2 regions of the Streptomyces sp. NPDC088246 genome follow, and region 1 is predicted to be linked to the other one. Evidence: riboswitches for the same ligand, from Rfam matches in the RefSeq annotation. Region 1 holds a riboswitch; the other holds the start of a gene.
The links. A riboswitch is a leader RNA that binds a small molecule or an ion and turns the genes downstream of it on or off. The one in region 1 is predicted to bind S-adenosylmethionine.

Region 1 (15,230 bases):
CGCGGACTACCTCGCCGCCGACGGCTTCACCGCGCTGAACACGATCTCGACGATCTCCTCGTTCCTGCTCGGCCTGTCGATGCTGCCGTTCTTCTACAACGTGTGGAAGACCGCGAAGTACGGCAAGAAGATCGAGGTCGACGACCCGTGGGGCTACGGCCGTTCGCTGGAGTGGGCGACCTCCTGCCCGCCGCCGCGGCACAACTTCCTCACGCTGCCGCGGATCCGTTCCGAATCCCCGGCGTTCGACCTGCATCACCCGGAGATCGCGGCGCTCGAGCAGCTGGAGCACCAGTTCGCGGATGACAAGGCCCTCGCTGGTGGCAAGGAGGCCGGTAAGTGAAGATCCAGGGCAAGATGTTCCTCTGGCTGAGCGTCTTCATCCTCGCCATGGCCATCACGTACGGCGTGTGGTCGAAGGAGCCGGCCGGTACCACCGCGCTCGTCCTGGCCTTCGGCCTGAGCGTCATGATCGGCTTCTACCTGGCCTTCACGGCGCAGCGGGTCGACGCCATGGCTCAGGACAACAAGGAAGCCGATGTCGCGGACGAGGCCGGCGAGGTGGGGTTCTTCTCCCCGCACAGCTGGCAGCCGCTCTCGTTGGCCGTCGGTGGTGCCCTGGCCTTCCTGGGCATCGTCTTCGGCTGGTGGCTGCTCTACTTCTCGCTCCCGGTGATCCTGATCGGCCTGTTCGGCTGGGTCTTCGAGTACTACCGCGGCGAGAACCGCACCCAGTGACAGCGAGTCACCGCTCCACCTGACGGGGGGCCTGTACTTCTCCACCAAGGGAAGTGCAGGCCCCCCGTTCGGCGTGTACTTCTCCGCCAAAAGAAGTGCAAATCCCCCGTTTGCAGTCACATTGCGCGCTTATAGGGATGAATCTTCATAGCGTGTGTTCATGAACCACGCGCCGCGCTTCCGCCCCGTAGTGAGCTGCACTCTGCTGGTCGTGACCCTGGTCGCAGGAGTGACCGCCTGCGGCGGGTCACATGGCCACCCGCTTGCGGCGAAACCCTACGACGCGGCGGACGAGATCTCCTCCAACGTTCCCGAGGGTGACGAGAAGGCCGACTCCGACAAGCCGCTCGAAGTAACCGTCAACGACGACGACGGCCGGATCACGGACGTGTCGGCAGTGGACGCGATCGGACGCCATCTGGCCGGCGAGCTCGATGCCGACGGGAAGCGCTGGCACTCCACCTCCCCGCTCGCCGCCGGCGCCCGCTACACGGTCCGGGTCAGCATGGAGGACGGCGACGGCGACCCGGGCGGCCGCACGCTCTCCTTCGAGACCGCCTCCGCCAAGGCCAAGAAGCTCCTGAAGGTCACCTTCGGCCCTCAGGCGGGCACCTACGGCGTCGGACAGCCCATTACGGCGGAACTCAGCGCTCCGGTCAAGGACAAGGCGTCCAGGGCCATCGTGGAGCGTGCCCTGCGGGTCCGCTCCACGCCCGCCGTGACCGGCTCCTGGTACTGGGTCGACGACAAGATCCTGCACTACCGCCCCAAGGACTACTGGCCCGCCAAGGCCACCATCGAGGTCACCAGCAGCCTGACGGGCATCAAGGTCAACGACACGCTGTACGGAGCCCCCGCGAAGGCGCTGAAGCTCACCACGGGCGACCGTGTCGAGGCCATCACCGACGCCGCAGCGCACACGATGACCGTCAAACGCAACGGGAAAGTGATCAATACCATTCCGGTGACCACCGGCAAACCCGGCTTCTCCACCCGAAACGGCGTCAAGGTCGTGCTGAGCAAGGAGTACTCCGTACGCATGCGCGGGGAGACCATCGGCATCTCGGAGAATTCCGACGACGGGTACGACCTGCTGGTCTACTACGCGACCCGCGTCACATGGAGCGGCGAGTACGTGCACGCGGCCCCCTGGTCCACCGGTTCGCAGGGGTACGCGAACGTCAGCCACGGCTGTACGGGCATGAGCACCAGCCTGGCCGAGTGGTTCTTCAACACCGTGCGCACGGGCGACATCGTCCAGGTCGTCGGCAGTCAGGGCGAGACGATGACGCCGTTCGACAACGGTTACGGCGACTGGAACCTTTCCTGGGCCAAATGGCAGCAGGGCAGCGCTCTGCACAAGAACGACACCCCGGACCGCACAGACACTTTCCAGGCGGCGCGACTGCGCCCCGAGGTCTGACCGGCCCGGGGAGCGCGCTGCCCCCTCAGCGGGACCGCGGACAGAGCCCCGGCAGGGCTCAGGCGTCCACGCAGTCCCTGCTGCGCAGCAGAGCGGCCAGGGCGTCCGCGAACTCGACCGGTTCGACCGGAAGCGTCACCGCGGCGTCCGCACGGCTCCAGGTGGCCAGCCAGGCGTCCTGCGGGCGCCCGATCAGCAGCAGTACGGGCGGGCAGTGGAAGATCTCGTCCTTGATCTGCCGGCATACGCCCATGCCGCCCGCGGGTGCCGTCTCGCCGTCCAGCACGCAGACATCGATGCCGCCGTTGTCCAGTGCGTCCAGGACGGCGGGCAGGGTGGCGCACTCAAGGAACTCCACCGGTGGCACATCGGCCGCGGGCCTGCGCCCGGCTGCCAGCTTCACCTGCTCACGGGTGTTGGCGTCGTCGCTGTAGACCAGGACCGTGGCGGTCGGCTGCATTGTTCCTCCGTGACATCTGTGTCTTCGGGGCTTTCCGGGCATGAACCGATGCGCGGATCGTACTCCGCCCGATGGGCTGTCAGCACCGCCCGGGACAGCGGATTCATGGGCCGTTCGGGGAGGGCACACCCTGTTGACACACCGAACGGCACCCCCCGGAGTGAGGGCGGGATAAGGGACCGACATAATGTCGGTCGTGGCGACAGCAACGACAGTAGAAACCGGGCACGCGCACCCGTCGGTCAATCGACCGAACCTCACCAGCGTCGGAACCATCATCTGGTTGAGTTCCGAGCTGATGTTCTTCGCGGCCCTCTTCGCGATGTACTTCACCCTGCGATCGGTGACGGGACCGGACCACTGGAAGGAAATGGCTTCGGCCCTGAACTTCCCGTTCTCGGCGACGAACACCACGATCCTGGTGCTCTCCTCACTCACCTGCCAGCTCGGCGTCTTCGCCGCGGAGCGGGGCGACGTGAAGAAGCTCCGTACCTGGTTCGTGATCACTTTCGTGATGGGTGCGATCTTCATCGGAGGCCAGGTCTTCGAGTACACCGAGCTGGTGAAGAAGGACGGCCTCTCGCTGTCCTCCGACCCGTACGGCTCGGTGTTCTACCTGACGACCGGCTTCCACGGGCTGCATGTGACAGGCGGGCTCATCGCCTTCCTGCTCGTTCTGGGCAGGACATACGCAGCCAAGAGGTTCACCCACGAACAGGCGACCGCTGCCATCGTCGTGTCCTATTACTGGCACTTCGTCGATGTCGTGTGGATCGGCCTCTTCGCCACGATCTACATGATCAAGTAACCGGGCTCGAACCCGAACCACATCCAGCATCGACGCAGAAGATCCTGACACCGGGGTAATCCGTGAAAAAGCTCTCCGCACGACGACGCCATCCGTTGGCGGCGGTCGTCGTACTACTCCTCGCGCTGGCGGCCACTGGGGGGCTGTACGCCGCGTTTGCGCCCGTGAGTAAGGCGCAGGCCGACGACACCGCCCAGTCCCTCGCCATCGATGAGGGCAAGAAGCTGTACTCCGTCGGTTGCGCCAGCTGCCACGGAACCGGCGGTCAGGGCAGCACCGACGGGCCGAGCCTGGTCGGCGTGGGCTCCGCCGCCGTGGACTTCCAGGTCGGTACGGGCCGTATGCCGGCGCAGCAGCCGGGTGCCCAGGTACCGAAGAAGAAGGTCATCTACAGCCAGGCCGAGATCGACCAGCTCGCGGCGTACGTCGCGTCGCTCGGCGCCGGTCCGATCGTTCCGACCAAGAACCAGGTCAGCCCTGACGGTGCGGACATCGCCAAGGGTGGCGACCTGTTCCGTACCAACTGCGCGCAGTGCCACAACTTCACCGGTGAGGGTGGTGCGCTGACGAACGGCAAGTACGCGCCCAGCCTCGAAGGCGTGGACCCGAAGCACATCTACGAGGCCATGCAGACCGGCCCGCAGAGCATGCCGTCCTTCCCGGACACGACGATGCCCGAGCAGCAGAAGCGGGACATCATCGCGTACATCCAGACCGTGAACAGCGCCCAGTCGGAGAACCCGGGTGGGCTCAAGCTGGGCGGCCTGGGGCCGGTCAGCGAGGGCTTGTTCGCCTGGATCTTCGGGCTCGGCGCACTGATCGCAGTTGCCATTTGGGTCGCGGCCCACACCGCTAAGGCCAAGAAGTCATGAGTAGCCAAGAGATTCCAGACGAGAACCTGCCCGCTGAGCAGGACACCGCGCACGGCGCGGTAAAGGTCGCGGACGACCCGTTCGCCGACCCGGGGCTGCCGGCCCACAAGCCGCGCATCCAGGACATCGACGAACGGGCCGCGAAGCGCTCCGAGCGCGCCGTGGCGTTCATGTTCACGCTGTCCATGCTGGCGACGGTCGGCTTCATCGCCTCGTACGTCATCTTCCCGGTCGACAAGATCGTGTACATCTGGCCCTTCGGCCATGTGAGCGCGCTCAACTTCTCCCTGGGTCTGACCCTGGGCGTGGCCCTCTTCGCGATCGGAGCCGGGGCCGTCCACTGGGCGCGCACCCTGATGTCCGACGTGGAGGTCGCCGACGACCGGCACGCCATCGAGGCCGAGCCCGAGGTCAAGGCGAAGGTCCTCGCAGACTTCGCGGCGGGTGCCGAGGAGTCCGCGTTCGGCCGGCGCAAGCTGATCCGCAACACCATGTTCGGCGCGCTGGCCCTGGTGCCGCTCTCCGGCGTGATGCTGCTGCGCGACCTCGGACCGCTGCCGGAGAAGAAGCTCCGCAACACCCTGTGGGCCAAGGGCAAGCAGCTCATCAACATGAACACGATGGAGCCGCTGCGTCCCGAGGACGTCGCCGTGGGTTCGCTGACCTTCGCCATGCCCGAGGGGCTGACGGAGGAAGCGGAGGACTTCCAGAACCAGATCGCCAAGGCCGCGCTGATGATCATCCGCATCGAGCCGGCCAACATCAAGGACAAGCGCGAGCGTGAGTGGGCCCACGAGGGAATCGTGGCCTTCTCCAAGATCTGCACCCACGTCGGCTGCCCGATCAGCCTGTACGAGCAGCAGACGCACCACGTGCTCTGCCCGTGCCACCAGTCCACCTTCGACCTCTCCGACGGCGCCCGCGTCATCTTCGGTCCGGCCGGTCACGCCCTTCCGCAGCTGCGGATCGGTGTGAACAGCGAGGGCAACCTCGAGGCGCTCGGTGACTTCGAAGAGCCCGTCGGTCCTGCATTCTGGGAGCGCGGATGAGTACTGCGACCACGAACACATCCGGTGCTGCCGCACCGGGCAATCGCAAGGCGCCCGCCGGTGAGCGGGTGGCCGACTGGGCGGACGGCCGGCTCGGGATCTACTCCCTGGCCAAGGCCAACATGCGCAAGATCTTCCCGGACCACTGGTCCTTCATGCTCGGTGAGATCGCCCTCTACAGCTTCATCATCATCATCCTCACGGGTGTGTATCTGACGCTGTTCTTCCACCCGAGCATGAACGAAGTCGTGTACCACGGCTCGTACGAGCCGATGCAGGGCATCAAGATGTCCGAGGCCTACGCCTCGACGCTGGACATCAGCTTCGACGTCCGCGGTGGTCTGCTGGTTCGCCAGATCCACCACTGGGCCGCGCTGATCTTCCTGGCCGGCATGTTCGTGCACATGATGCGCGTCTTCTTCACGGGTGCGTTCCGCAAGCCGCGTGAGATCAACTGGCTGTTCGGCTTCCTGCTGTTCGTGCTGGGTATGTTCACCGGCTTCACCGGCTACTCGCTCCCGGACGACCTCCTGTCCGGTACGGGTGTCCGCTTCACCCAGGGCGCGATCCTGTCGATGCCGATCGTCGGCACGTACATCTCGATGTTCCTGTTCGGCGGAGAGTTCCCCGGCCACGACTTCGTCGCCCGGTTCTACTCGATCCACATCCTGCTGCTGCCGGGCATCATGCTCGGCCTGCTGGTGGCGCACCTGATCCTGGTCTTCTACCACAAGCACACGCAGTTCGCGGGTCCCGGCCGCACCAACAAGAACGTCGTCGGCATGCCGCTGCTGCCGGTGTACATGGCGAAGGCCGGTGGCTTCTTCTTCCTGGTCTTCGGCATCATCGCCGTCATCGCGGCCATCGCCTCGATCAACCCGATCTGGGCCATCGGCCCGTACCGCCCGGACCAGGTGTCCACCGGCGCCCAGCCCGACTGGTACATGGGCTTCGCCGAGGGTCTGATCCGAGTGATGCCTGGCTGGGAGATCAATCTCTGGGGTCACACGCTCGTCCTGGGCGTGTTCATCCCGCTGATGGCCTTCGGACTGGTACTCGCGATCATCGCGGTCTACCCGTTCGTCGAGTCCTGGGTCACCGGGGACAAGCGCGAGCACCACATCCTGGACCGCCCGCGCAACGCCCCGACCCGGACGGCCTTCGGTGTCGCCTGGATCACCGAGTACGTCATCGTCTTCATCGGCGGTGGCAACGACCTGTGGGCCACGCACTTCCACCTGTCGCTGAACGCCATCTCCTGGTTCGTCCGGATCTTCATCTTCGTGGGCCCGGTCCTCGCGTTCATCGCCACCAGGCGGATCTGCCTCGGCCTCCAGCGCCGCGACAAGGAGAAGGTGCTGCACGGGCGCGAGTCCGGCATCATCAAGCGCCTGCCGCACGGTGAGTTCGTCGAGATCCACGAGCCGCTCGGCCCCGAGCAGCTGCACACGCTCACCGCGCACGAGCAGTACAAGCCGGTCGAGATCGGCCCGACGGTCGACGAGAACGGTGTCGAGCGCAAGGTGCCCGTACTGCAGAAGCTGCGGGCCAGGCTCAGCAAGGGCTACTACGGCGAGGACAACCAGATCGCCAAGCCCACCGCCGAGGAGTACAAGGAGATCACCAGCGGCCACGGTCACCACTGATCGCCTGAACTGATCGCCACAGCAGGAGCCCCGTCCATCCGATGGACGGGGCTCTTCGCTGTCCGTGGCGCTCGATAGGGTGGGGGGCAACCCCTTTTATCGGCTATGGACCCCCAGGAGCGGACCATGAACGTTGTGACCCCGGTCGGCGGCGACAGCGTGGCGGACCGTTCCTGGCCCGGCGTGCTGAACCCGCTGCTGCGCGGCGAGGACCTGACCGCGGACGACACCGCATGGGCGATGGACCGCATCATGAGCGGTGAGGCGACCGATGTGCAGATCGCCGGTTTCGCGGTGGCCCTGCGCGCCAAGGGCGAGACGGTCGACGAGGTGTCCGGCCTGGTGCGCGCGATGTACGAGCACGCCAACACGATCCGCGTACCCGGTCGCACGGTCGACATCGTCGGCACCGGCGGCGACCTCGCCAAGACGGTCAACATTTCCACGATGTCGGCGATCGTCATCGCGGGTACCGGCGCCAAGGTCGTCAAACACGGCAACCGCGCCTCCTCGTCGGCGAGCGGTTCCTCCGATGTGCTGGAGAAGCTCGGCGTCAATCTGGAGCTCAGCGCGCAGCGGGTCGTCGAGGTCGCCGAGGAGGCGGGCATCACCTTCTGTTTCGCGGTGAAGTTCCACCCCGCCCTGCGGTACGTGGCCAGGGCCCGCAAGGAACTCGGTGCCCCGACCACGTTCAACATCCTCGGGCCGCTCACCAACCCGGCCAAGGTGCGTTCCCAGGCCATCGGCGTCGCCGACCTGCGGATGGCGCCCATCGTCGCCGGCGTTCTCGCCGAGCGCGGCAATTCGGCGCTGGTCTTCCGCGGTGACGACGGCCTGGACGAGCTGACGACCACCGCGACCTCGCGGGTCTGGGTGGTCCGGGACGGATCGGTGCGCGAGGAGGCGTTCGACCCGCGCGACGTCGGTCTGGAGCTGGTGCCGGTACAGGCGCTGCGCGGCGCCGACGCCTCGTACAACGCGGATGTGGCCCGCCGGGTGCTGGCCGGGGAGCGAGGCCCCGTACGGGACGCCGTGCTGCTCAACTCGGCAGCGGCGCTGGTCGCGCTGGACCCGACGGACGGCACGCTGAACGAACAGCTCGCCGCAGGGATCGCGAGGGCCGCAGAGTCCATCGACTCGGGGGCGGCCCGGCAGGCGCTGGAGCGCTGGGTGGCGGTCAGCAACGCCTGACCGGACGGAATGTGACGCAGGGCGCGGTCCAGATCTTGGACCGCGCCTTGCGCGTTGACGCGCGTATGGCAAGATGCTGGGCAGGTCATGAGTGACAGCGACTACGGCCCCGGCCCGCTGTCCGGCAACCCTCCGTCCGTGGCGGGGTGCCCCGGGTGAAGACCAGGCCGTAGGCAGCGAGGTCTGCGGCAAGCGCGGGCCCCTCGGCATCTGTGAATGCCAGCCCCCGGGGTCCTGGTCCCTAGGGAGTCTCTTGTGAGCAAGCGAATGCGATAGGGCTTGTCGGCCCTTCTCCGCACACCCTTTTTTCACCTTCTGCTGCGCTGCCGCGCATCCGCCGGCGCATGCAATTCGCCTGCCTGTTACGGGAGTTCGCCATGTCTGTCTTCACCGCTGCCGCCGACCAGTCGCTTTGTGCCCCTCTGCCGGTTCTGGGCAGGGATGTAACGGTTCCGCTGGTCACGGGTGGTGAAGTCACGTACGCCGCTCTCGACTACGCCGCCAGCGCCCCGGCCCTGCAGCGCGTCTGGGACGACGTTGCCGCGTACGCCCCGTACTACGGCAGCGTCCACCGCGGCGCCGGGTACCTCTCGCAGCTCTCCACGGACCTCTTCGAGAACAGCCGCGCGACCGTCGCGGAGTTCCTCGGCTGCCGCGCCGACGACCAGGTGATCTTCACCCGCTCGACCACCGACTCCCTCAACCTGCTGGCCGCCGTCGTCCCCGCCGACTGCCAGGTCTTCGTGTACGAGACCGAGCACCACGCCTCGCTGCTGCCGTGGCGCGACGCCCGGGTGACCTACCTGAACGCCCCGCGCACCCCGGCCCAGGCCGTCGAGACGCTGGAGCGGGCGCTCGCCGACCGTGACCCTTCCCCAAGCTCTCAGCTCCGTTCGAGCAGGGGAGGCCCCATTGCCCCCGCGCTGGTCTGTGTCACCGGCGCGTCCAACGTCACCGGCGAGCTGTGGCCGGTCAAGGAACTGGCGGCCGCCGCGCACGCGCACGGTGCCCGGATCGTGCTGGACGCCGCGCAGCTCGCCCCGCACCACCCCGTCGACATCGCAGAGCTGGACGTCGACTGGGTCGCCTTCTCCGGACACAAGCTGTACGCGCCGTTCGGCTCGGGCGTCCTCGCGGGCCGCGCCGACTGGCTGCAGGAGGCCGAGCCCTACCTGGCCGGCGGCGGCGCCTCGCGCAAGGTCGCCCGTCGCACCGACGGCGGCGTGGACGTCGAGTGGCACTCCACCGCCGCCCGCCACGAGGCCGGTTCCCCCAACGTCATCGGGGTGTACTCCATCGCCTCCGCCTGCAAGGCGCTGACCGAGGCGGGCTTCGACAACCTGGTCGCGCGGGAGCAGCAGCTCGTCACCGCGGTCCGGACCGGACTCGCCGGAGTCCCCGAGGTCAAGGTGCTCTCGCTGTTCGGCGACGACGCCCCGCGGGTCGGCGTCATCTCCTTCGTGGTGGAGGGCTGGAACAGCTCGCACTTCGCCGCCGCGCTCTCCGCCGAGTACGGCATCGGGGTCCGCGACGGACTGTTCTGCGCCCATCCGCTGGTCCGCACCCTGCTGGGCAGCGACCCGCAGGAGGCCGGCGAGTGCGGTGCGCCGGAGGCCGAGCCGGGCGAACTCCCCCAGTCCCGAACGGACTCGACCGGGGGGACCCCCTCGCTCAACGCGATCCGGGTGAGCTTCGGCGCCGGCACGCCGGACGAGCACATCGAGCGATTCGTGCGCGCGGTCAAGGAACTGGTGAGCAAGGGCGCCCAGTGGAAGTACCGCACCGAGGACGGCCGCTGCGTCCCGGACCGGGGCGCAGCGCAGCTCTGACGGGCGTGCAACAGTTCGGCGGGGGACGGGCTCGGCTGCCCGTCCCCCGCCGAAGTGCTACGCCGTAATAAGGGGCGTACCTACGCGTCGAGGCCGATGGCGAAGGCGGCCTCCAGGTCGTGCTGCGAGTACGTACGGAAGGCCACATGCGTGTCGGTGGCCTCGACGCCGGGGATCTTGCTGATCCGGCCGGGGATGACGTCCGCCAGATCGTCGTGCTTGGCCACCCGGACCATGGCGATCAGGTCGTACGTACCGGTGACCGAGAAGACCTCGCTGACGCTGTCCAGCGCTGCGATGGCCTCGGCGATCTCGGGAATCCGGTCCACGCTGGTTTTGATGAGCACGATCGCGGTGATCACGGCTGGCTTTCTCCCTCGGTGGCCGTGGCTGGAGTCTTCACTCTATCCGTACGCCGGTAGCGCCCCCAGGCGTAGAGGAAGCCGAGAGCGAAGCCGACCACATGGGCCAGATAGGCCACGCCGGGGCCCCCGCTGCCCGCGCCCCGGACCGCCAGCCACTGCAGGACGAACCAGAAGATCAGCACGATCCAGGCGGGGAAGCGCAGCGGCAGGAAGAAGAGGAACGGGAACAGGCTGGTGACCCGGACCCTGGGGAACAGGTAGAGGAACGCCCCCAGCACCGCCGAGATCGCCCCCGACGCACCGACGAGCGTCTGGTCGGACGTGGCGTGCGCGGCAGCGTAGGAGACCAGGGCGAGATAGCCGCAGCCGAGATAGAAGAAGGTGAACTCGGCATGGCCCATGCGCTCCTCGGTCATCGCCCCGAACACGTACAGGAAGAGCATGTTGCCGAGCAGATGCAGCCAGCTGCCGTGCACGAAGAGGGCGGTGAGCGGGGTGAGCAGGGCCCGTGCGGAGCCGTCCCACAGCTCGCTCGGGATCACGCCCCAGCGTTCGAAGTATCCGGCCTGGGCGGCGAGCAGGGCGTCGGCGGTGCCGTAGGACGGGTTGAAGCCGGAGAGCGGACTGATCAGGAAGACCAGACAGCACAGGGCGATCAGGGCATAGGCCACGGGCGGTCCGCCCGAGGTGAGCGTCCGTAGGAGTCCACTGGTTAATCTGGCGGCCGCAGCCCGCCGATCGATCATGAACAGAGCATGACGCAAGCGGAGGGAACGGGACAGACCGCCTCGCCGTGTCGGGGGGACGTGGCCAGGCCGTAGGGTTACGGCAGGACATCCGCAGTTCGACGGCGCACCGCGAGATCCTTGAAGCAGGCAGCACGAGGCTCGACGAAAGAGGACGCACGATGACGACGGTTCCCCAGCCGACCGACGGGACCCGCTGGCGCTGCACGCTCTGCGGAAATCTCACACGGTTCGACGTGACGCGTTCTTCCAAGGTCATCGAATACGTCCATCTCGACCTGGCCGGGGAGTCCACCGTCGAGGAACGCGAGGTGGTCAGTGAGACCATCGAGTCGGTGCGCTGCCGGTGGTGCAACGCGGTGGATCAGATCGAACTGGTGGACAGGCCGGGTGCCGACTCCTGACGGGGCCGGGCGGACAGACAATTTGGGGTGACGGATGGTGGAGCAGCCCGCTAGCGGCGCCGAGTCGGCCGAGGCGGCCGACGACGCCGTCGAGGCGCTCGACCGCCCGCTGCCCGAAGGTGTACGGCGACGGGTCGTCGCGCTGGTCTCGGACGCGTTCGGCGACCTGACGGTCACCGAACTGCCGGCCCAGCTGAGGCAGTACGCCCGCTTCACCCCGACCCGGCGCGCCAAGTTTGCCGGGAACGCGATGGCGGCCGCGCTGGAGGGCGACGCACTGTTCCGCCGGCGCATCGGCGAACGGCTCAAGGAGGGGCAGCCGGAGCTGACGGCCGCGCTGGAGGCCGGTTCGCCGCCCGCCGCCGCCGACCCCGTCGATGTGGCCGCCGCGGCCTATGTGCTGCGCCCGGCCGGCTGGGTCAAGCTGGTCACCGCCGCCGGCGAGGAGGCTCGGCGGGCCGGTGCCGAGCGCGCCGACGAGGAGAGCCGCCGTGAGCTGGAACGGCTGCGCGAGGAACTCGCCCAGGCCCGCTCCCAGACGAAGAGCGAGACCGAACGGCTCCGCGGAGAGCTGGACGCGGCCCGCAAGGAAGTCGAATCCCTTCAGCGCAAACTGCGCAGTGTCGTCAACGAGGTCAAGCGCGGCGAGGCCGCGCTGCGCCGCAGCCGGGCCGAGGCCGACGCCGTACGGTCCGAGGCGGCCGCCCAGGTCTCCGCGGCCGAGAGCGAGAGCCGTCGGCTCAAGGCGCGGCTCGGTGAGGCCGAGGCGTCCGTAGAGGCGGGCCGCCGGGCCGCCAGGGAGGGCCGCTCGGTCGAGGACATGCGGTTGCGGCTGCTGCTGGACACGGTGCTCGACGCGGCCCGCGGGCTCCGTCGCGAACTGGCCCTGCCGCCCTCCTCCATCCGCCCCGCGGACAGTGTTGACGCGGTGGAGCCGGGCCGGATGTCGCCCAAGGACATTGCCGCCAGGGCCCTTTCGGAGACCGACCCGGCCCTGCTCGACCAGCTGCTCGCGCTGCCGCAGGCGCATCTGATCGTCGACGGCTACAACGTCACCAAGACCGGCTATCCGCAGCTGCCGCTGGAGAAGCAGCGGCTGAGGCTGCTGGGCGGTCTCGCGGTGCTCGCGGCGCAGACCGGTGCCGAGATGACCTGTGTCTTCGACGGTGCCGAACTGGCCGCCCCGGTGCTGCTCGCACCGCCGCGCGGGGTCCGGGTGCTGTTCAGCAAGCCCGGTGTGACCGCTGATGAACTCATCCGTCAGCTGGCGCGCGCCGAACCGCCGGGCCGGCCCGTCGTGGTGGTCTCCACCGACCGCGAAGTCGCCGACGGAGTGGCCAAGGCGGGCGCCAGGCCCGTTGCGTCCGTCTTGCTCCTGAAGCGCCTTTCGCGCGTCTAGTGGCACTTGCCGGGTCTCGGTGGAATTCAGGGAACGGACCGTCAAGTCACCGCTACACCCCGTGTGTCGTGGGTAAAGAAGTGCGGCCTGTGACGAGATTTTTCTTGTGAGGATTTGAACTGATCACAAGTTGGTCACTAGGGTCAGGCCTCGAACCTTCGCACGGTTGATCACCCATTCGGGGTGACGGCGAAGGCACCGCCGAGTCCGTGACGTGCACGGAGCCGGGGATTCATGTCCCCCACAGCCCGGTAGGCGGCTCGAGGAAGAAGGAGCTCGCCTCCGTGGCGTCCCACCGTCGTCCCAAGCAGCCGAGCCGCGCCCGTGTGACCGTGCTCACCGTGACCGCCGCCGCGGCCGTGGCCCTGACCTCCCAGGCCGCCCACGCCGATCCGAAGCCCTCCAAGGGCGAGGTCAAGGCGAAGGTCGACAAGCTCAACCACGAGGCCGGCGCGGCCAATGAGCAGTACTACGGCGCCAAGGAGAAGCAGCAGAAGCTGGAGAAGGAAGTCGGCGCGCTGCAGGACAAGGTGGCCCGCGGCCAGCAGGAGATCAACAACCTGCGCAACGGCCTCGGTTCGCTCGCCGCCGCCCAGTACCGCTCCGGTGGCATCGACCCGTCGGTGCAGCTCTTCCTCTCGTCCAACCCGGACACCTTCCTCGACGAGGCCTCGGCCCTCGACCAGTTGACGGCCAAGCAGACCGAGACCCTGGGGGAGATCCAGGAGAAGCAGCGGGTCCTCGCGCAGGAGCGCAAGGAGGCCCAGGACAAGCTCGGTGACCTCGCGGACGTGCGCAAGACGCTCGGCGCGAAGAAGAAGAAGCTCCAGGACAAGCTGGCCGAGGCGCAGCGCCTGCTCAACACGATGACCCAGGCCGAGCGCACGAAGATGCGCGAGGACGACCAGCGTGCCAGCCGCGCCGCCAGCGACCGGGTCGAACTCGGCAACGAGGCCCCCGCTTCCGCCTGGGGCTCCGCCGCCCTGAACGCCGCCGCCACCCAGGTGGGCAAGCCGTACGGCCGTGGCGGTACCGGCCCCGGATCCTTCGACTGCTCCGGGCTGACCCAGTGGGCCTACGCCCAGGCCAACGTCAGCATCTCCCGGGTCACATACACCCAGGTCAACGACGGCGTCCATATCGGGCGCAGCGCACTGAAGCCGGGAGACCTGGTCTTCTTCAACAACACCGAGCACGTGGGCCTCTACGCGGGCAACAACACCGTCCTGCACGCCCCGTACCCGGGCACGTTCGTCCGCTACGAGTCGATGAACACCATCGGCAGCTTCCAGTTCGGCGTGCGCGTCGGCTGACGACGCCCGAACGGGCGAATTCCCGCGCCCGCGCAGACAGTCCGCCCCGCCGGAGACCACAGGTCACCGGCGGGGCGTCGCCGTTTCTGCCGCCCTGCCGCCCGGCGCGGCCTTTGGCCGCTCCGTAACCGTCCGACTACTGTCTGCCTGCCGTGCAGCTCCCGGTCGTCGGTCCGCCCGCCCCGGGCGGCAGGGGCTGCGCGCGTCTGCGTACAGCGGAAGGGAGTGCGGCGTCCAGTGGTGTCCCATCGCCGTTCCACACAGCCCGGCCTCAACCGGGGCGCCCGGGTCACTGTTCTGTCGGCCGCGGCGGCGACCGCGGCCGCCACCCTCGGGGCGGCCACCGCGAACGCCGACCCGCAGGACACGCCCCGGACCGCCAAGGCCCGGCTCGACCGGCTGTACAGCGAGGCGGAGCGGGCCACCGAGCAGTACAACAAGGCCGGTGAGAACGCCGACCGGCTGCGTGGCGAGCTGACGCGGATTCAGGACCGGGCGGCCCGCGACCAGGAACGCCTCAACCGGATGCGTACGGCGCTCGGTTCGGTGGCGAGCGCTCAGTACCGCTCGGGCGGCCTCGATCCCTCGCTCGCTCTGCTGCTCTCCTCCGACCCGGACACCTACCTCGACCGGGCGGCCACCCTGGACCGGCTGACCGAGCATCAGGCCACCGAGCTGCGCCGGCTCCAGCAGGCTCAGCGCTCTCTCGCGCAGACCCGCGCGGAGGCCGCCCGGGCGCTGGCCGATCTGGAGCGCAACAGGGCGGCCGCCACCCGCCACAAACGGACCGTCGAGGGCAAGCTCGCCCGGGCCAAGCAGCTGCTGGACGCGCTGCCCGGCGCCGACCGGGCGGACTTCGAGCGGTCCTCGCGCTCCGGCCGCGACGACGTGTTCCCGGCCACGGCCGGTCTGCCGGCCGACTCCGCACGGGCGGCCGCAGCCGTCATGGCGGTCCGGCAGGCACTGGGCCGCCCGTACATCTGGGGG
Region 2 (15,230 bases), on a different contig from region 1:
CGGAGTACCGGGACTCGACCACCTCGTCGTCCTCGGCCACTACGGCGCCGAACGCTGGGACGCCGTCTCCGGCACCGTCCACGCCCCCGCCCCGCACCCCGGCGTGGCCGCAGTCCGCGCCGAACTCCCGGGCGTGCTCGACCGGTTCGATTCATGGCACGGAACCTGGATCGAGGAGAAGGGCCAGGCGCTCGCCGTCCACACTCGCCGCGCCGCCGACCCGCAGGCCGCGTTCGAGGCCCTGCGCGGCCCCCTCGGCGAGCTCGCCGCCCGGCACGGGCTGATCGTCGAACCGGGCCGCCTGGTCCTGGAATTGCGCCCGCCGGGCACGGACAAGGGTGTGGCGCTCGCGCGGTACGTACGGGAGCTGGACGCCGAGTCCGTTCTGTACGCGGGTGACGACCTGGGTGACCTCGCCGCATACGCCGCCGTGGAGAAGCTCCGCACCGAGGGCCCCGACGGCATCCCGGGCCTGCTGGTCTGCAGCGGCAGCGCGGAAGTGCCGGAACTGGCCGAGCGGGCCGATCTGCTGCTGAACGGCCCGGGTGCAGTCGTCGGCTTCCTGGCAGCCCTGGCGCGACAGCTCTAGCCCGCGCCGGCTCACTCCCGCCGCAGCGCGTCCAGCTGGTCCAGGAACCACTGCTGCGGCGGCAGCGCCACCGCCGCCGCGGCCAGCCGCTCCGTGCGTGCGGCCCGTTCGTCGTCCGCCATCGTCAGAGCCTCGTGCAGAGCCGCCGCTGTCGCGGACACGTCGTACGGGTTCACCACGACCGCGTCGCTGCCCAGCTCCTCGTACGCCCCCGCCTCCCGCGACAGCACCAGCGCGCAGCCGTGGTCGGAGACGACCGGGACCTCCTTGGCGACCAGGTTCATGCCGTCGCGGATCGGGTTGACGAGTGCCACGTCGGCCAGCCGGTACGCGGCGAGCGAGCGGGCGAAGTCGTCCTTGACGTGGAGCACGACCGGCGTCCAGCCCGCCGTGCCGTACACGGCGTTGATCTCGTCGGCGACCCGCTGCACCTCGGCCGTGTAGTCGCGGTACACCGCCAGGTCCTGTCGAGAGGGGTACGCGAAGGCGACATGGACGACGCGCTCACGCCATTGAGGCCGCTCTTCGAGGAGCTCGCGGTACGCGAACAGGCCGCGCACGATGTTCTTGGACAGTTCCGTTCGGTCCACTCGTACGATCGTTCTCCGGCCGGGGCCGACCTGCTTCCGCAGCGACGCCATCCGCTCGTCCACGTCCGCCTCGTGCGCGCGCCCGCGCAGGAAGTCCGCGTCCGCACCGAGACCGTGCACCCCGATCCTGGTCCGGCCGGTGCCGCCCAGGATCTCCGTACAGCAGCCGATGAACGCGTCCGCCCAGCGCCGGGTCAGGAAGGCCGCCCGGTCCGCGCCCAGGATGCCGTGCAGCAGCTGCTCGGCGATGTCGTCGGGGAGCAGGCGGAAGTAGTCGACGGGGGCCCACGGAGTGTGCGAGAAGTGGCCGATCCGCAGGTCGGGGCGGAGCTCGCGGAGCATGCCGGGCACCAACGCCAGGTGGTAGTCCTGCACCAGCACCGACGCACCCCGGCCCGCCTCCTCGGCGAGCGCCTCGGCGAAGGCCCGGTTGTACGTCTCGAACGACGCCCACTGCCGCCGGAACTCCGCGTCGAAGACCGGCTCCAGCGGCGTCTGGTACAGCATGTGGTGGACGAACCAGAGCACCGAGTTCGCAATGCCGTTGTACGCGTCCGTGTGGACGGCCGCGTCGATGTCGAGCATCCGTACGCCCTGCTCACCGACCCCGCGCCGGACCGCCTCCCGGTCCCCGTCACCGAGCGCGGCGCACACCCACAGTTTGTCCTTGACGGCGCTCAGCCCGGAGACGAGCCCGCCGCCGCCGCGCTTCGCGTCGAGTGATCCGTCCGTGGCGAGGGTGTACGACACCGGGCCTCGGTTGGACGCAACGAGGACCTGGGCAGCGGACTGGGCTTCGTACGCGGAGACCATGTTGCGGAATCTAGCCAGATCACGAACCGCCCAAACGTGCGAAGTCAGGCCGCGCGGCGCGAAACGTACTCCTCGATCTCGCGCATCGGGGGCCGCTCCTCGGTGTCCACCGCATGGGTGCGCGGTACGAAGCCGTCCTCGCCGCGCTCGAACTGGGTGAGCGAAGGCCGCACCAAGTGACCTCGGGAAAGACGGAGTTGAGCGGTCCGGTAGATCGTCGCCGCCATCCGGCCGAGCGCCTGCCCGTCCTGGTGACGGTGTTTGCGCACCCCCACGTCGACCTGGGCCAGCGCGTCCAGGCCCACCGTGTGCAGCGCATCGACCAGGAGGCCCAGTTCCACCCCGTAGCCGACGGGGAAGGGCAGTCGTTCGAGGAGGGAGCGGCGTACGGCGTACTCCCCGCCCAGCGGCTGGACGAAACCGGCCAGCTGCGGCCAGTGCAGATTGAGCAGCGGACGGGCCACCAGTTCGGTGACACGACCCCCCTGACCTGCGGTGTCACCGAAGGGGCGGTCGTACATCGCCTTCACGAACTGCACGCTCGGGTCGGTCAGCAGCGGGCCGACGACGCCGGAGACGAAGTCCGCCGAGAAGTCCCTCAGATCGGCGTCGATGAAGCAGACGATGTCACCGCCGGTCACCAGGAGCGACCGCCACAGCACCTCGCCCTTGCCGGGTACGGCGGGTATCCGGGGGAGTATCCCGTCCCGGTGCACCACCCGGGCGCCGGCCTCCCGGGCCACCTTCGCGGTGCCGTCCGTGGAACCGGAATCGATCACCACGAGTTCGTCGACCAGCTGGACCTTCTCCATCAGCTCGCGCCGGATCGTCGCGACGATATGGCCGACCGTCGCCTCCTCGTTCAGCGCGGGCAGTACGACGCTCACGCTCCCGCGGCGCGGGTCCCTGGCCTTGGCGGCCAGGATGCGGTCCAGCGGGCGGTCGGCGACCGACCAGGAACGCCTGGCCAGCCAGCGTTCGACCTCTTCCAGCACGGTCGATACTCCCTGTATGTGATCCATCTCGCGGTTCGGACGACTATCTCAACTGTCCGGTGCTTCGGTTACAGTCTTGAACAACGCGGATGGCCGTCGCATGTCGGGGTCAGTCCGCCAACAAATGCCTGGATCGTTGATCCGGTGCCACAGCGCTCATCCAGAGGGACTGAGGGAACGGCCCGTTGAAGTCCCGGCAACCCTCCTGCCGACCGCGAGGTCACGGTGGGGAAGGTGCCAATTCCGTCTTGTGGCGAAACGCGTCGCAAGGAAGATGAGGAGAAAGGGCCTCCGCCATCATGGCCGTGCAGACTGTTGCAGTAAGCACCAATTCTTCCGCCGAAGCTGTCGACCTCGGACCCGCCGCGGCGCTTTCCTGCCGCGAGTGCGGCGAGCGTTTCGAGCTCGGCCCCATTTTCGCCTGCGCGTCCTGTTTCGGGCCGCTCGAAGTGGCGTACGACCTGCCGAGCGGCTCCCCCGACGAGCTGAAGAAGCGCATCGAGGCCGGACCCGACAACATCTGGCGTTACGCGCCGCTGCTGCCGGTCCCCGCCGATGTCGCGGACAAGCCCAACATCAACCCCGGTTTCACCAAGCTGGTCAAGGCCGACAACCTCGCCCGCGAGCTGGGCGTCACCGGCGGCCTGTACGTCAAGGACGACTCCGGCAACCCGACGCACTCCTTCAAGGACCGCGTCGTCGCCATCGCCGTCGAGGCCGCCCGTGCCTTCGGTTTCACCACCCTGTCCTGCTCCTCCACCGGCAACCTCGCCGGTGCGGTGGGTGCCGCCGCCGCCCGCGCCGGCTTCCGCTCCTGCGTGTTCATCCCGCACGACCTGGAGCAGGGCAAGGTCGTCATGGCCGCGGTGTACGGCGGTGAGCTGGTCGGCATCGAGGGCAACTACGACGACGTCAACCGCTTCTGCTCGGAACTCATCGGCGACCCGCTCGGCGAGGGCTGGGGCTTCGTCAACGTCAACCTGCGTCCGTACTACGGCGAGGGCTCCAAGACTCTGGCGTACGAGATCTGCGAGCAGCTCGGCTGGCAGCTGCCCGACCAGATCGTCATCCCGATCGCATCCGGATCGCAGCTCACGAAGATCGACAAGGGTCTGCAGGAGCTGATCAAGCTCGGTCTCGTCGAGGACAAGCCGTACAAGATCTTCGGCGCCCAGGCCGAGGGCTGCTCCCCGGTCTCCACCGCCTTCAAGGCCGGTCACGAGGTCGTGCGGCCCCAGAAGCCGAACACCATCGCCAAGTCCCTGGCGATCGGCAACCCGGCCGACGGCCCGTACGTCCTGGACATCGCCCGCCGCACCGGCGGCGCGGTCGAGGACGTCGACGACGAGCAGGTCGTCGACGCGATCAAGCTGCTGGCGCGCACCGAGGGCATCTTCGCGGAGACGGCGGGCGGGGTGACGGTCGGCGTGACGAAGAAGCTCATCGAGGCCGGTCTGCTCGACCCGACGCTGACCACCGTCGTCCTCAACACCGGTGACGGCCTCAAGACCCTGGACGCGGTGGCCGCCACCTCGCAGGCGACCGCGACGATCCGCCCGAGCCTGGACGCGTTCCGCGCCGCCGGCCTCGCCGCCAGCTGACCACCCGAGACCGAAGAAAGGCACCCCTCATGAGCGTCAAGGTCCGCATCCCCACCATCCTCCGCACCTACACGGGCGGCCAGGCCGAGGTCCCGGCCGAGGGCTCGACCCTCTCCCAGGTCATCGAGTCCCTGGAGCAGAACCACCCGGGCATCGCCGCCCGCGTCCTGGACGACCAGGGCAAGCTGCGCCGTTTCGTGAACGTGTACGTCAACGACGACGACGTGCGCTTCGAGGGTGGCCTGGAGACGGCGACGCCGGACGGCGCGGGCATCTCGATCATCCCGGCAGTCGCAGGCGGGTGCTGACCGTCCGTCCGACTTCACCGCGTTATCGGTATTGCCCCCTCCGCGAGAGAAGCGGAGGGGGCAATTCTGCATGGTTGAGCGCGGTACAGTGTGGGAAGTCCCCCCAGCTGCCCGTGCCGCCCGCATATGAGAATGCGCCCGGCTGCGACAAGAAGCAGCCAAAGTGTGCGATCTGCTTGCGCCATAAGTCACCTTTGCCTGGCCCGACTTGCCCTGGAATCTCATGAATTCCTCATATTCGGGCGTTCGGTGCTGCCCAGAATTCTCGTCCGATTGACCTGTTGCAGAGGGCAGTTGGGCAGATACATTCGGCCGCGGTCGACGCGTTCCGGCGCACGCACCCTCTCCTGTCGGGGGGTGAGTTCTGACCCGGGTCCGCGAAGTGCGGTCCTGTGCAAGGGCCAGTAATAGGGGAGTTAGGCATGGCTCAGGGCACCGTCAAGTGGTTCAACGCGGAGAAGGGGTACGGCTTCATCGCGGTCGACGGTGGTGCGGATGTTTTCGTCCACTACAGCGCGATCCAGATGGACGGGTACCGCACCCTCGAAGAGGGTCAGCGAGTTGAATTCGAGATCTCGCAGGGCCAGAAGGGGCCGCAGGCGGACATGGTCAAGCTCGCCGTCGGCTGAGCTCGACGCGGTCGGCCAACGACACTACTCACGCACGGAGGGCCCGTACCCCTGAGGTACGGGCCCTCCGTGCGTCCGCGTCCGTGGCCACCCGTGAGTGGCTGTCGTTGTCCACACCCCGAGGCGGACGCTTGCACTCTAGGGGGTCGAGTGCTAATCATTGGCGTTAGCACTCTCCAGGTGAGAGTGACAGAACTTGGACCGGGCCGGTGAGGCCCGCAGGTCCGGTGGGGCAAGGAACCACCGGACACGCAGGCCGTCCGTCGCGGGCGCCACTCGGTCCGGAGAAATCCACCCCTGTCCGGGAGGACCACTTCACATGGCCAAGATCATCGCGTTCGACGAGGAGGCCCGGCGCGGTCTCGAGCGCGGCATGAACCAGCTCGCCGACGCCGTCAAGGTCACCCTTGGCCCCAAGGGTCGCAACGTCGTCCTTGAGAAGAAGTGGGGCGCCCCCACGATCACCAACGATGGTGTTTCCATCGCCAAGGAGATCGAGCTGGAGGACCCGTACGAGAAGATCGGTGCGGAGCTGGTCAAGGAGGTCGCCAAGAAGACGGACGACGTCGCCGGCGACGGTACGACCACCGCCACCGTTCTCGCCCAGGCTCTCGTCCGCGAGGGCCTTCGCAACGTCGCCGCGGGTGCCAACCCGATGGCCCTCAAGCGGGGCATCGAGAAGGCCGTCGAGGCCGTCTCCGCCGCCCTCCTGGAGCAGGCCAAGGACGTGGAGACCAAGGAGCAGATCGCTTCGACCGCCTCCATCTCCGCCGCCGACACCCAGATCGGCGAGCTCATCGCCGAGGCCATGGACAAGGTCGGCAAGGAAGGCGTCATCACCGTCGAGGAGTCCCAGACCTTCGGTCTGGAGCTGGAGCTCACCGAGGGTATGCGCTTCGACAAGGGCTACATCTCGGCGTACTTCGCCACCGACATGGAGCGCATGGAGTCGTCCCTCGACGACCCGTACATCCTGATCGTGAACTCCAAGGTCAGCAACGTGAAGGACCTCCTTCCGCTGCTGGAGAAGGTCATGCAGTCCGGCAAGCCGCTGCTGATCATCGCCGAGGACGTCGAGGGCGAGGCCCTGTCGACCCTGGTCGTCAACAAGATCCGTGGCACCTTCAAGTCCGTCGCCGTCAAGGCCCCGGGCTTCGGTGACCGCCGCAAGGCCATGCTCGGCGACATCGCCATCCTCACCGGTGGCACCGTCATCTCCGAGGAGGTCGGCCTCAAGCTGGAGAACGCCGGTCTCGACCTGCTCGGCCGCGCCCGCAAGGTCGTCATCACCAAGGACGAGACCACGATCGTCGACGGTGCCGGTGACAGCGACCAGGTTCAGGGTCGCGTCAACCAGATCCGTGCCGAGATCGAGAACTCCGACTCGGACTACGACCGCGAGAAGCTCCAGGAGCGCCTCGCGAAGCTGGCCGGCGGCGTGGCCGTCATCAAGGCCGGTGCCGCGACCGAGGTCGAGCTCAAGGAGCGCAAGCACCGCATCGAGGACGCGGTGCGCAACGCCAAGGCCGCCGTCGAGGAGGGCATCGTCGCCGGTGGTGGCGTGGCTCTGCTCCAGGCCTCGGCCGTCTTCGAGAAGCTGGATCTCTCGGGTGACGAGGCGACCGGCGCCAACGCCGTCAAGCTGGCGCTGGAGGCCCCGCTCAAGCAGATCGCCGTCAACGGTGGTCTCGAGGGTGGCGTCGTCGTCGAGAAGGTGCGCAACCTGCCGATCGGTCACGGTCTGAACGCCGCGACCGGCGAGTACGTCGACATGATCGCCGAGGGCATTCTCGACCCGGCGAAGGTCACGCGCTCCGCCCTGCAGAACGCCGCGTCCATCGCCGCGCTGTTCCTCACCACCGAGGCCGTCATCGCCGACAAGCCGGAGAAGGCCGCTGCGGCCGCTCCGGGCGGCATGCCGGGCGGTGACATGGACTTCTGATCCTGACGGATCGGTAGTTCCTGTACAGCTTTACCGCATCGACCCCCGGGACCAGCAGGTCCCGGGGGTCGATGTCGTTTCTGTACGGGGCGGGGCGGTGGACGCACCCACGATGCCCGCCGGAGCACCGTGAGCGCGTGACACCCCGTACGACGGGGCTGCGGAACCAAGGGGCCGCGGACTAAGACCGACCGGCAAATGGGGGGCGGCGTCGCGGGGCTGGGCACGCACATCTGCGGCGTTGTCGTCGGTCAACAACTTCCCCAAGCTCTCGGCTTCGGTCGAGCAGGGGAGACCCCATTCGCGTTGCTTCCCTCCTCCGCCTTGCGGCTGCACGCACCCAGCCCCGTTCCTTCTCCCACCCCCCATGTGCCGGTCGGTCTACGGAAGCCGGTCGAGGAGCCAGGTGCAGAGTTCCTCCGTCACGAGGGTGTGCCCCTCGTTGCGGGACGAGAGCTTGAACTCGTCGAGCCCGCCGGCATTCGGCGGGAGCGCGGAGATGTCCTTGTACAGCTCCTCGTCCGTGTCCGGATCGCCGACGTCGACCGCGCTGACGGCGGGCACGAAGCAGTGCGAGCGGATACGCACGTCGGTCTTGAACCCGAGGAGGAGGTTGAGAGCGTTGAGCCCGTCGGCGAGGATGCCGAACCCTTCCAGCGAGCCGCCGGGTGCGCCGTCGATCGATGGGAGTCCGGACGTATGCACCTGGTTGGTCTTCAGCGTCACCACCCGCAGTTTCGCGACGAGTTCGTTCTCGCCCGGGGACTGCGTGTAGAGCTTGGTGCCCACGACCGAGAGGCCCTTGCCCTCCAGGGCCAGTTCGCCGGCCTGCGCATCGGTACCGGTGCCGTCGGCCACGCCGTTGGAGACACCGATCAGCCGCGGCCGCCGCGGCCATTCGCCGATGGCCTCCATCTCCGCGAGGAACGCGGCGCGCTCGTCGCTCTGGTCCGGCGTCCCGTCCCACTTCTCGATGTGCCGCCACAGCAGCTGACGGGCGGCCGGGCTGTTGATCTGGTCGGAGAACCGGCTGTCGAGATCCTTGATGTAGTGCGCGAACGCCTGCAGCGCGATCGGGATCCAGGCGCCGCGGTGCGGGCTGTCGTACGAGAAGTAGAGAGAGGTCTGGTGGTCGATGCCCTGGCTCTCCATCTTGGCCAGCGCGTGCCGGGTGACGAGCCCACCCATGCTGAACCCGCCGACGGCCAGCGACGCGTCGCCCTGCCGTTCCGCGATGGCGTGCAGGATCGCGGCCTGCGCGGTCCGGGAGTTGTCCAGAATCGATGCACGGCGCTCATGGAAGCCCAGAATGATGACGTCGTGTCCCCGGCGGCGCAGTTCGCTGATGAGCGCGTAGTCGCCGAACTCCATGATTTCCCAGGAGAAGTCCAGGCTGCTCGGCCCGGTGTTGAATCCGTCGGCGAAGATCACGGGTCGCGTGAGACCCGAGTGTCCCTCGCCGTAGTAGACCCAGGCGGTGCCGCCCGGCAGGTCCCACACGGTGTTGGGCGGCAGGGGGAGGGCGCCGTGCTTCTCGGCGTCCAGGCGGGGGCCGGGGGCGAGAGTGATGGGGCGCTTGCTGTGGAGCTCCGAGACGATTTGCTCGTAGGTCGGTTCGGACATGGTTCGTTCCCCTTTGGACTGGTTTGTTACAGCGGGTGTCAAGGTGAACACGCGCAGTAGTGACCAGGAAGAGGAAGTGGATCAAACCACTCCCAGGTGGGAGCCGGTTTCGGACATCCGGCGGTCAGCGGACGAAGTCCTTGAGCCTGTCCGTGTCGAGGGCGAATCCGACCGGGTCGGGGAGGGGGACGGTGGCGCCGAACGGATACGAGGGGCGCTGCTGGTACATGCCGTCCTTCGGCTCGCTGGAGACCGTGACGGTGTCGTTGTCGCGGTCGACGAGGAGGTGGACGGGATGTATGAGCCGCACGGTCATCGCTATTTCCTCTCGGATCGTGGGGCCATCGCGGCCCGGACCTCGCTCATGCGGTTTCGTACGCCGGTGGCCTGGACGGTTCCGGCAGGTCTGGTGGGAGCGTCGACGGGGTTGCCCCGGCATGATCCGCACCGGCCGCCGATCAGGGCCTCCGCGCTGCCGGGTGCGCGGCACTCGCTGCATTCGAGGGTGCGCAACACCGTCCCCCGTTGTGCCGGAGTGACCCGTTCGGGTGGCATCTTGTCGGTCAGCCGCCTGCGGACGAGGGCCGCCGCGTGGTGGACGGGGGTGGGCAGGCCGTCGGTGAGGGCGTGCAGGAGCTCCGCCTCTGTGGCGCCGCGCTCGAACCAGTCGGTGACCTGCGGTTCCAGCGCCGCACAGTCCGCCGCCGAGAGGGTGAGTGAGGGGGCGGTACGGCCCAGCGCGGCCAGCAGTACGAACGCCCGGGAACGGGTGGGGTGTTGGTGCCACCGCTCCGGCGGTACGTCTCCCCGGGTGAACGCCGCCCACCAGTCGTCGTCCCGCGCGGTGCGGGAGTAGAACGTCCGCGTCACCCAGAGCAGGACCTCGTCATTGGCCACGCACTCGCTGCCGCGCCGCAGATGCCCGGCGTCCTGGAGCCGGTTGAGGGCGGTCCGCAGCGCACACTGCCCGTACGGGAGGACCTTGGCCAGCGTCTTCACGGAGATGTCGGCGCCGTCGGGCAGCCGGTCGATGTAGGCCGCGATGGACGCCTCGCGAGGCGGCAGATGCGCGAAATCGCGGTCGGTGCGGGGGCGTTGGGCGGGTGCGGAACGCTTGCCGTAACCCGGATTGGCCATGGGATGCGGGGGCGTGGGCAGGGGTACGTGCGGAGCGTACGGGGCGGCACTAAGCTGGCTGGCAGCCATCAGATCGGGCCTAACGATCGAAGTGGTCAGGCCCCTGTTTCGGTGTTACAGCACCGGCAGGGGTCGTTCGTTTATCGGAACGCTAGAGCGTCGCCACCATCCGTGGCAAGCCGGTCACGAAAAGTCAACTGGCCGGGTGGGGAGGGTGGGTGGGAAGTGGCCCACCTCCCGTTCCTCGGAAAGAGCGCTCGGACTTCGCGGCTTGAGCTCCGGGGGATTTCGCCTGATGGGGGCGCGCGGGGGCGGTGAGAGTGCGCCGTGCGTGATCCGGGCGCGCCGCCGCTGTTGGGGTGGAAAAACGGGCCGAAGGCCTCGCGAGCGCGCGAACGGCCGCACATGTTTGTGATCTTGAGATGGCGGGCCGCTCTTGGCTCGTTCTCCCTGAGTCTTTCTTTCTCGTACGAGGAGTCCCGTGCGTATCCGTTCGATCCTGTCTCTCGCCGCGTCCGCCGTCGCCGTGGCGGCACTGGCCACCCCCGCCCAGGCCGCCGACGCCGCCGACGGCGCGTACTTCATCCGTGACGTGCGCACCGGCGCGTGCCTGGCGGGTGGCGAAGGCCCGCTGGGCGGCCACATCGAGCCCTGCAACCCCGGCACCGTGTGGGAGGTCCGCAACCAGGGCAACGGTCTGGCCCAGATCGTCGAGGCGCGCGGGGAGAACCGCTGCCTGGCGCTCTCGCCGATCCGGATTTTCCCGCCGGCCGTGTGGGTGGACCAGTGCGGCCAGCAGCCCGACCAGTGGACGATCCAGGGCGCGGCCGATAACCAGCCGGTCAATATCGCCCTCGGCCGGGGCGAGTTCGGCTCCCTGACGACGGAGGGTCGGCGCGTGGTCCTCCTCCCCGACGGCCGCCCCCAGTGGATCATGGAGCGGCTCGGCTAGGACCGACCTGTTCGGACGATCACGCAGCCGCCCCGTGCCGGGATCGTTCTTCCCGGCACGGGGCGGCTGTGTGTGGGGGCCTCAGTCGCGGCGCGGGCCGATGACCGATGCCCCCTCGTGCACGGTGATCGCCTGGGCCGGGCAGATGTCGGCGGCGTCCAGGACCCGTTCGTCCGGTTCGATGCCGTCGGGGATCGCCCGGGCGTGCTCCCCGTCCAGCGCGAACACCTCGGGGACGCTCCCGGCGCACATGCCCGATGCCTGGCAGAGCTGTGGATCGACGCGTACGTTCCAGGTCATGGTGGGCGGGAGTGTGGCGGGAGTGCGGAATGCGCGCTAGGCACCCCGTGCCGGGCGTGCGGCGAGCGCCGCGCACAGGGCTGCGAGAGGGAGTTCCACGGCCGCGGCCATGACGGCGGCGGTGGCCAGTTCCGGGCCGGGGGCGGCAGTGGCGAGATCGATGCAGGCGTCGGCGAGGAGGAGCACCGCCGCGGCGGCCGCGGGTGCGCGGTAACGAGTACCGGCGTGCAGCAGGCGGCTGCCGGCGGTGAGCAGCGCGGCGGCCTCCAGGGCGTCGAGGGTGACCCAGGCGGCGGCCTCGGCGGGCGGCAGGGTGCCGGCGAGGTAGCCGAGCCAGGGCAGCAGGGCGAGGCCCGCGCCCGTCAGTATGCGGCTCTGCCGGCGGCGGCCGCGACTTAGGCGCGCGGAATTGCGGGCGGCGCCGAATGAGTGGCAAGTGCCCATTGGGGCAGGGGGGTTGAAGGTGATGAGGGTCACGGCGGAGGTCTCCTCCGGTGTCACGAACCCGGCCGTCGGGCTCGTGATCAACCATCAGATGTCCGTCGGCCGGAGTCAGTAACGCCGCTGTCCGTCTTGGGGTGGCACTAGCTATACCCCGGCTGCGGACGGCAGTTGCATGGCAGGCTACGGCGCCCGCCACCTACGGTTGGACCATGGAAATCCCGCCCCGGACGCGGCGTGCGCTCAACCGCCTGACCCGCGATACGTCCTTCCTCGCCCTAGGGGCGCCGCTACACCTCCTCATGGGGTTCCTGCTGCTCATGATCTTCGGCCTCGGGTGGGAGGTCATCGCGGGGCGGGACAGCAGCGCGCCGACGGCCCTGGGGTTCACGCTGGTGCTGACGGTGTTCTCCGTGCCGGCGCTGACCGCGGCCCAGCGCTGGCGTTTCCGGCGGCTGCTCGGGATCGACATCCCTCGCCCGGGGTGGCGGCGGCCGTGGCGCCAGTTCGGCCACCACTGCCTGGTCGGGGCGCTGTTCGGCTGGCTCGAAGTGTTGGTGGTGGGGCTGCTGGTGGCGGGGGTGGCCGCGTCGCTGGCCTTTGTGTGGGTCTACGCGCTGCCCTGGCAGTGGCGGATGGAGCATGTCGGCTACTCAACGCAGGCGGGGTACGTCTCCGGGGCAGGGCTGGTCGTGCTGGCCACCGTCCCGGGCGTGGCCGCCGCCCTGGTACGCCTTGAGAGTCATGTGGTGCCCGCCCTGCTCGGCCGCAGCAGGGAAGAGGACCTGGCGCGGCGGGTCGAGGATCTTACCGAGAGCCGGGCCGGGGCGGTGGACGCCGCGGATGCCGAACGGCGGCGTATCGAACGGGATCTGCACGACGGAGCCCAGCAGCGACTGGTGTCGCTGGCGCTGAATCTAGGTCTGGCCAAGGCCACGTTGGCGGATCTGCCGCCGGAGGCGCGGGAGGTGATCGACACGGCGCACCGGGAGGCGAAGGAGGCGATCGAGGAGCTGAGCAGTCTTGTGCGTGGGCTGCACCCGGCCGTCCTGGACGAACTCGGGCTGGATGCGGCGCTGTCGGGACTCGCGGCCCGCGCCCCGCTGCCCGTACGGCTGCGTGTGGATCTGCCGCAACGACTTGCGCCGGCGATCGAGGCGGTCGCGTACTTCGTGGTCTCCGAGGCGCTGACGAATGTCGCCAAGCACGCACGGGAGTCGACCCGGGCGGATGTGACGGTCACCCGGCTGGGCGAGATAATGCGGGTGGTGATCGCCGACGATGGTCTGGGCGGCGCTGATCCCTCCAAGGGGAGCGGCCTTACGGGGCTTGCCCAGCGCGTGCGGTCCGTGGACGGAACATTCCGGATGAGCAGCCCCGTGGGGGGACCGACCATGATGCACGTGGAGCTGCCGTGCCCGAGCTGAGGAGTGCCGCGCCTGGCATGAGACAAGAGGAGCCCGATGTGAGGCGTGCCGTGATCGCCGAGGACTCCGTACTGCTGCGGATCGGACTGGTCAAGGTGGTGGAGATGGCCGGCTTCGAGGTAGCGGCCGAGGTGGGCGACGCACACGGGCTGCTGGCCGCAGTCGAGAAGCATCGGCCCGACCTGGCGGTGGTGGACGTCCGGATGCCGCCCGACTTCACGGACGAGGGGGTGCGTGCCGCGCTGTCGATCCGCCGGAGCCGGCCGTCGACCGCGGTGCTGATGCTCTCCCAGTACGTCGAGGAGCGCTACGCGGCCGACCTGCTCGCCACCAACATCAGCGGGGTGGGCTATCTGCTCAAACAACGGGTCGCGGATGTCGAGGAGTTCATCGAGGCGCTGCAACGGGTGGCGGACGGCGGTACGGCGCTCGACCCGCAGGTCGTCGCCCAGCTATTGGTACGGCGGCCGAGCGATCCGCTGGAACGGCTGACACCCCGCGAACGGGAGGTGCTGGCCCTGATGGCCGAGGGCCGCTCCAACGCGGGCATCGCCGCCCAGCTCGTGGTCAGCGAGAGTGCGGTCGCCAAGCACATCAACAACATCCTCGCCAAACTCGACTTTCCCAAGGCGGACGCCGACCACCGCCGGGTACTGGCGGTGCTGCATTTCTTGGGAGTGGGTGCCTAGCCAGGACCGACCTGTGCGGCCGCTCAGGCAGCCGCCCTTGCCGGGATCGCCCAGCCCGGCAAGGGCGGTTCTGTCGGTCGTGGGCCGGTGAGGCCTCAGTCGCGGCGCGGGCCGATGACCGATGCCCCCTCGTGCACGGTGATCGCCTGGGCCGGGCAGATGTCGGCGGCGTCCAGGACCCGCTCGTCGGGTTCGATGCCGTCCGCCCGTACCCGGGCGTGCTCGCCGTCCAGCGCGAACACTTCGGGGGCGACCCCGGCGCACATGCCCGAAGCCTGGCAGAGCTGTGGATCGACGCGTACGTTCCAGGCCATGGCGGTCACCACCCGATCGGCATGACACGCGGGCCGCGTACCAGCATCTCGGACTTCCACGTCACGTCGCCGGCCAACTTCAGCCCCGGGAGCCGGGTGATGAGCGCGATCAGTGCCTCCTGAAGTTCCAGCCGGGCCAGTGGGGCGCCCAGGCAGTGGTGGACGCCGTGGCCGAATCCGAGGTGCTGGTTGCCCTCGCGGGCGATGTCGAGCACGCCCGGGGTGGCGAACCGCAGCGCGTCGCGGTTGGCGGCGCCCATGGCGACCAGGACCGGACTGCCCGCCCGGACGAGGGTGCCGCCGACCTCGATGTCCTCGGTGGCGTAACGGGGTTGGCCGGCACCGCTGCCCAGCGGTACGAATCGCAGCAGCTCCTCCACCGCGTTCGCGATGAGTTCGGGCTCGGCCCTGAGCCTGGCCAGCTGATCCGGGTGGTCCAGCAGCGTGAGGACGAAGTTGGGGATCTGGGACGCGGTGGTCTCGTGTCCTGCCACCAGGATGCCCACGCACAGATCGACGAGTTCGAGTTCGGAGAGCCGGTCGCCGCCGTCGCGGGCCTCGATGAGTGCCGTCATCAGGTCGTCCTGCGGCGACTGCCGGTGCTGCTCGATCAATCCGGCCATGTAGGCGCGCAGTTCTTCGCGGCTGGCGTCGAACTCCGCGGCCGTGAGGGAGCTGGTCGACAGAGCGTCGTCGCTCCATACCCGAAATCGTGGACGGTCCTCGGTGGGTACGCCCAGCATTCGGCAGATCACTGCGACCGGCAGCGGCAGCGCGAACAGGTCGACCAGGTCCGCAGGCGGTCCGGCCGCCTCCAGGTCGTCGAGAAGGCCTGCGGTCAGTTCCCGGACCTGGGGGCGGAGTTTCTCGATCTGGCGGA

Region 2: linked by a shared signal. The riboswitch ahead of thrC (threonine synthase) and the one ahead of ACIPEK_RS06905 (aminotransferase class V-fold PLP-dependent enzyme) in region 1 are both predicted to bind S-adenosylmethionine.

What each region holds. Positions count from the first base shown of each region.
Region 1 covers NZ_JBIURV010000003.1:373,281-388,510, reverse strand. The annotation lists gene ctaD (cytochrome c oxidase subunit I) at 1-343, shown strand, start outside; gene ACIPEK_RS06945 (cytochrome c oxidase subunit 4) at 340-738, shown strand; gene ACIPEK_RS06940 (Ig-like domain-containing protein) at 899-2,161, shown strand; gene ACIPEK_RS06935 (hypothetical protein) at 2,220-2,621, opposite strand; gene ACIPEK_RS06930 (heme-copper oxidase subunit III) at 2,809-3,429, shown strand; gene ACIPEK_RS06925 (c-type cytochrome) at 3,492-4,301, shown strand; gene ACIPEK_RS06920 (Rieske 2Fe-2S domain-containing protein) at 4,298-5,350, shown strand; gene ACIPEK_RS06915 (cytochrome bc complex cytochrome b subunit) at 5,347-6,996, shown strand; gene trpD (anthranilate phosphoribosyltransferase) at 7,123-8,187, shown strand; SAM riboswitch class IV at 8,271-8,388, shown strand; gene ACIPEK_RS06905 (aminotransferase class V-fold PLP-dependent enzyme) at 8,565-10,016, shown strand; gene ACIPEK_RS06900 (Lrp/AsnC family transcriptional regulator) at 10,097-10,378, opposite strand; gene ACIPEK_RS06895 (rhomboid family intramembrane serine protease) at 10,375-11,127, opposite strand; gene ACIPEK_RS06890 (hypothetical protein) at 11,289-11,531, shown strand; gene ACIPEK_RS06885 (NYN domain-containing protein) at 11,569-12,930, shown strand; gene ACIPEK_RS06880 (NlpC/P60 family protein) at 13,215-14,243, shown strand; gene ACIPEK_RS06875 (NlpC/P60 family protein) at 14,481-15,230, shown strand, end outside.
Region 2 covers NZ_JBIURV010000004.1:120,752-135,981, forward strand. The annotation lists gene otsB (trehalose-phosphatase) at 1-589, shown strand, start outside; gene ACIPEK_RS08075 (trehalose-6-phosphate synthase) at 601-1,992, opposite strand; gene ACIPEK_RS08080 (glucosyl-3-phosphoglycerate synthase) at 2,037-2,987, opposite strand; SAM riboswitch class I at 3,141-3,268, shown strand; gene thrC (threonine synthase) at 3,287-4,588, shown strand; gene ACIPEK_RS08090 (MoaD/ThiS family protein) at 4,618-4,896, shown strand; gene ACIPEK_RS08095 (cold-shock protein) at 5,319-5,525, shown strand; gene groL (chaperonin GroEL) at 5,845-7,467, shown strand; gene ACIPEK_RS08105 (esterase/lipase family protein) at 7,849-9,090, opposite strand; gene ACIPEK_RS08110 (hypothetical protein) at 9,215-9,406, opposite strand; gene ACIPEK_RS08115 (hypothetical protein) at 9,409-10,296, opposite strand; gene ACIPEK_RS08120 (hypothetical protein) at 10,709-11,179, shown strand; gene ACIPEK_RS08125 (ferredoxin) at 11,261-11,479, opposite strand; gene ACIPEK_RS08130 (hypothetical protein) at 11,516-11,956, opposite strand; gene ACIPEK_RS08135 (sensor histidine kinase) at 12,133-13,347, shown strand; gene ACIPEK_RS08140 (response regulator) at 13,365-14,036, shown strand; gene ACIPEK_RS08145 (ferredoxin) at 14,132-14,350, opposite strand; gene ACIPEK_RS08150 (cytochrome P450) at 14,356-15,230, opposite strand, start outside.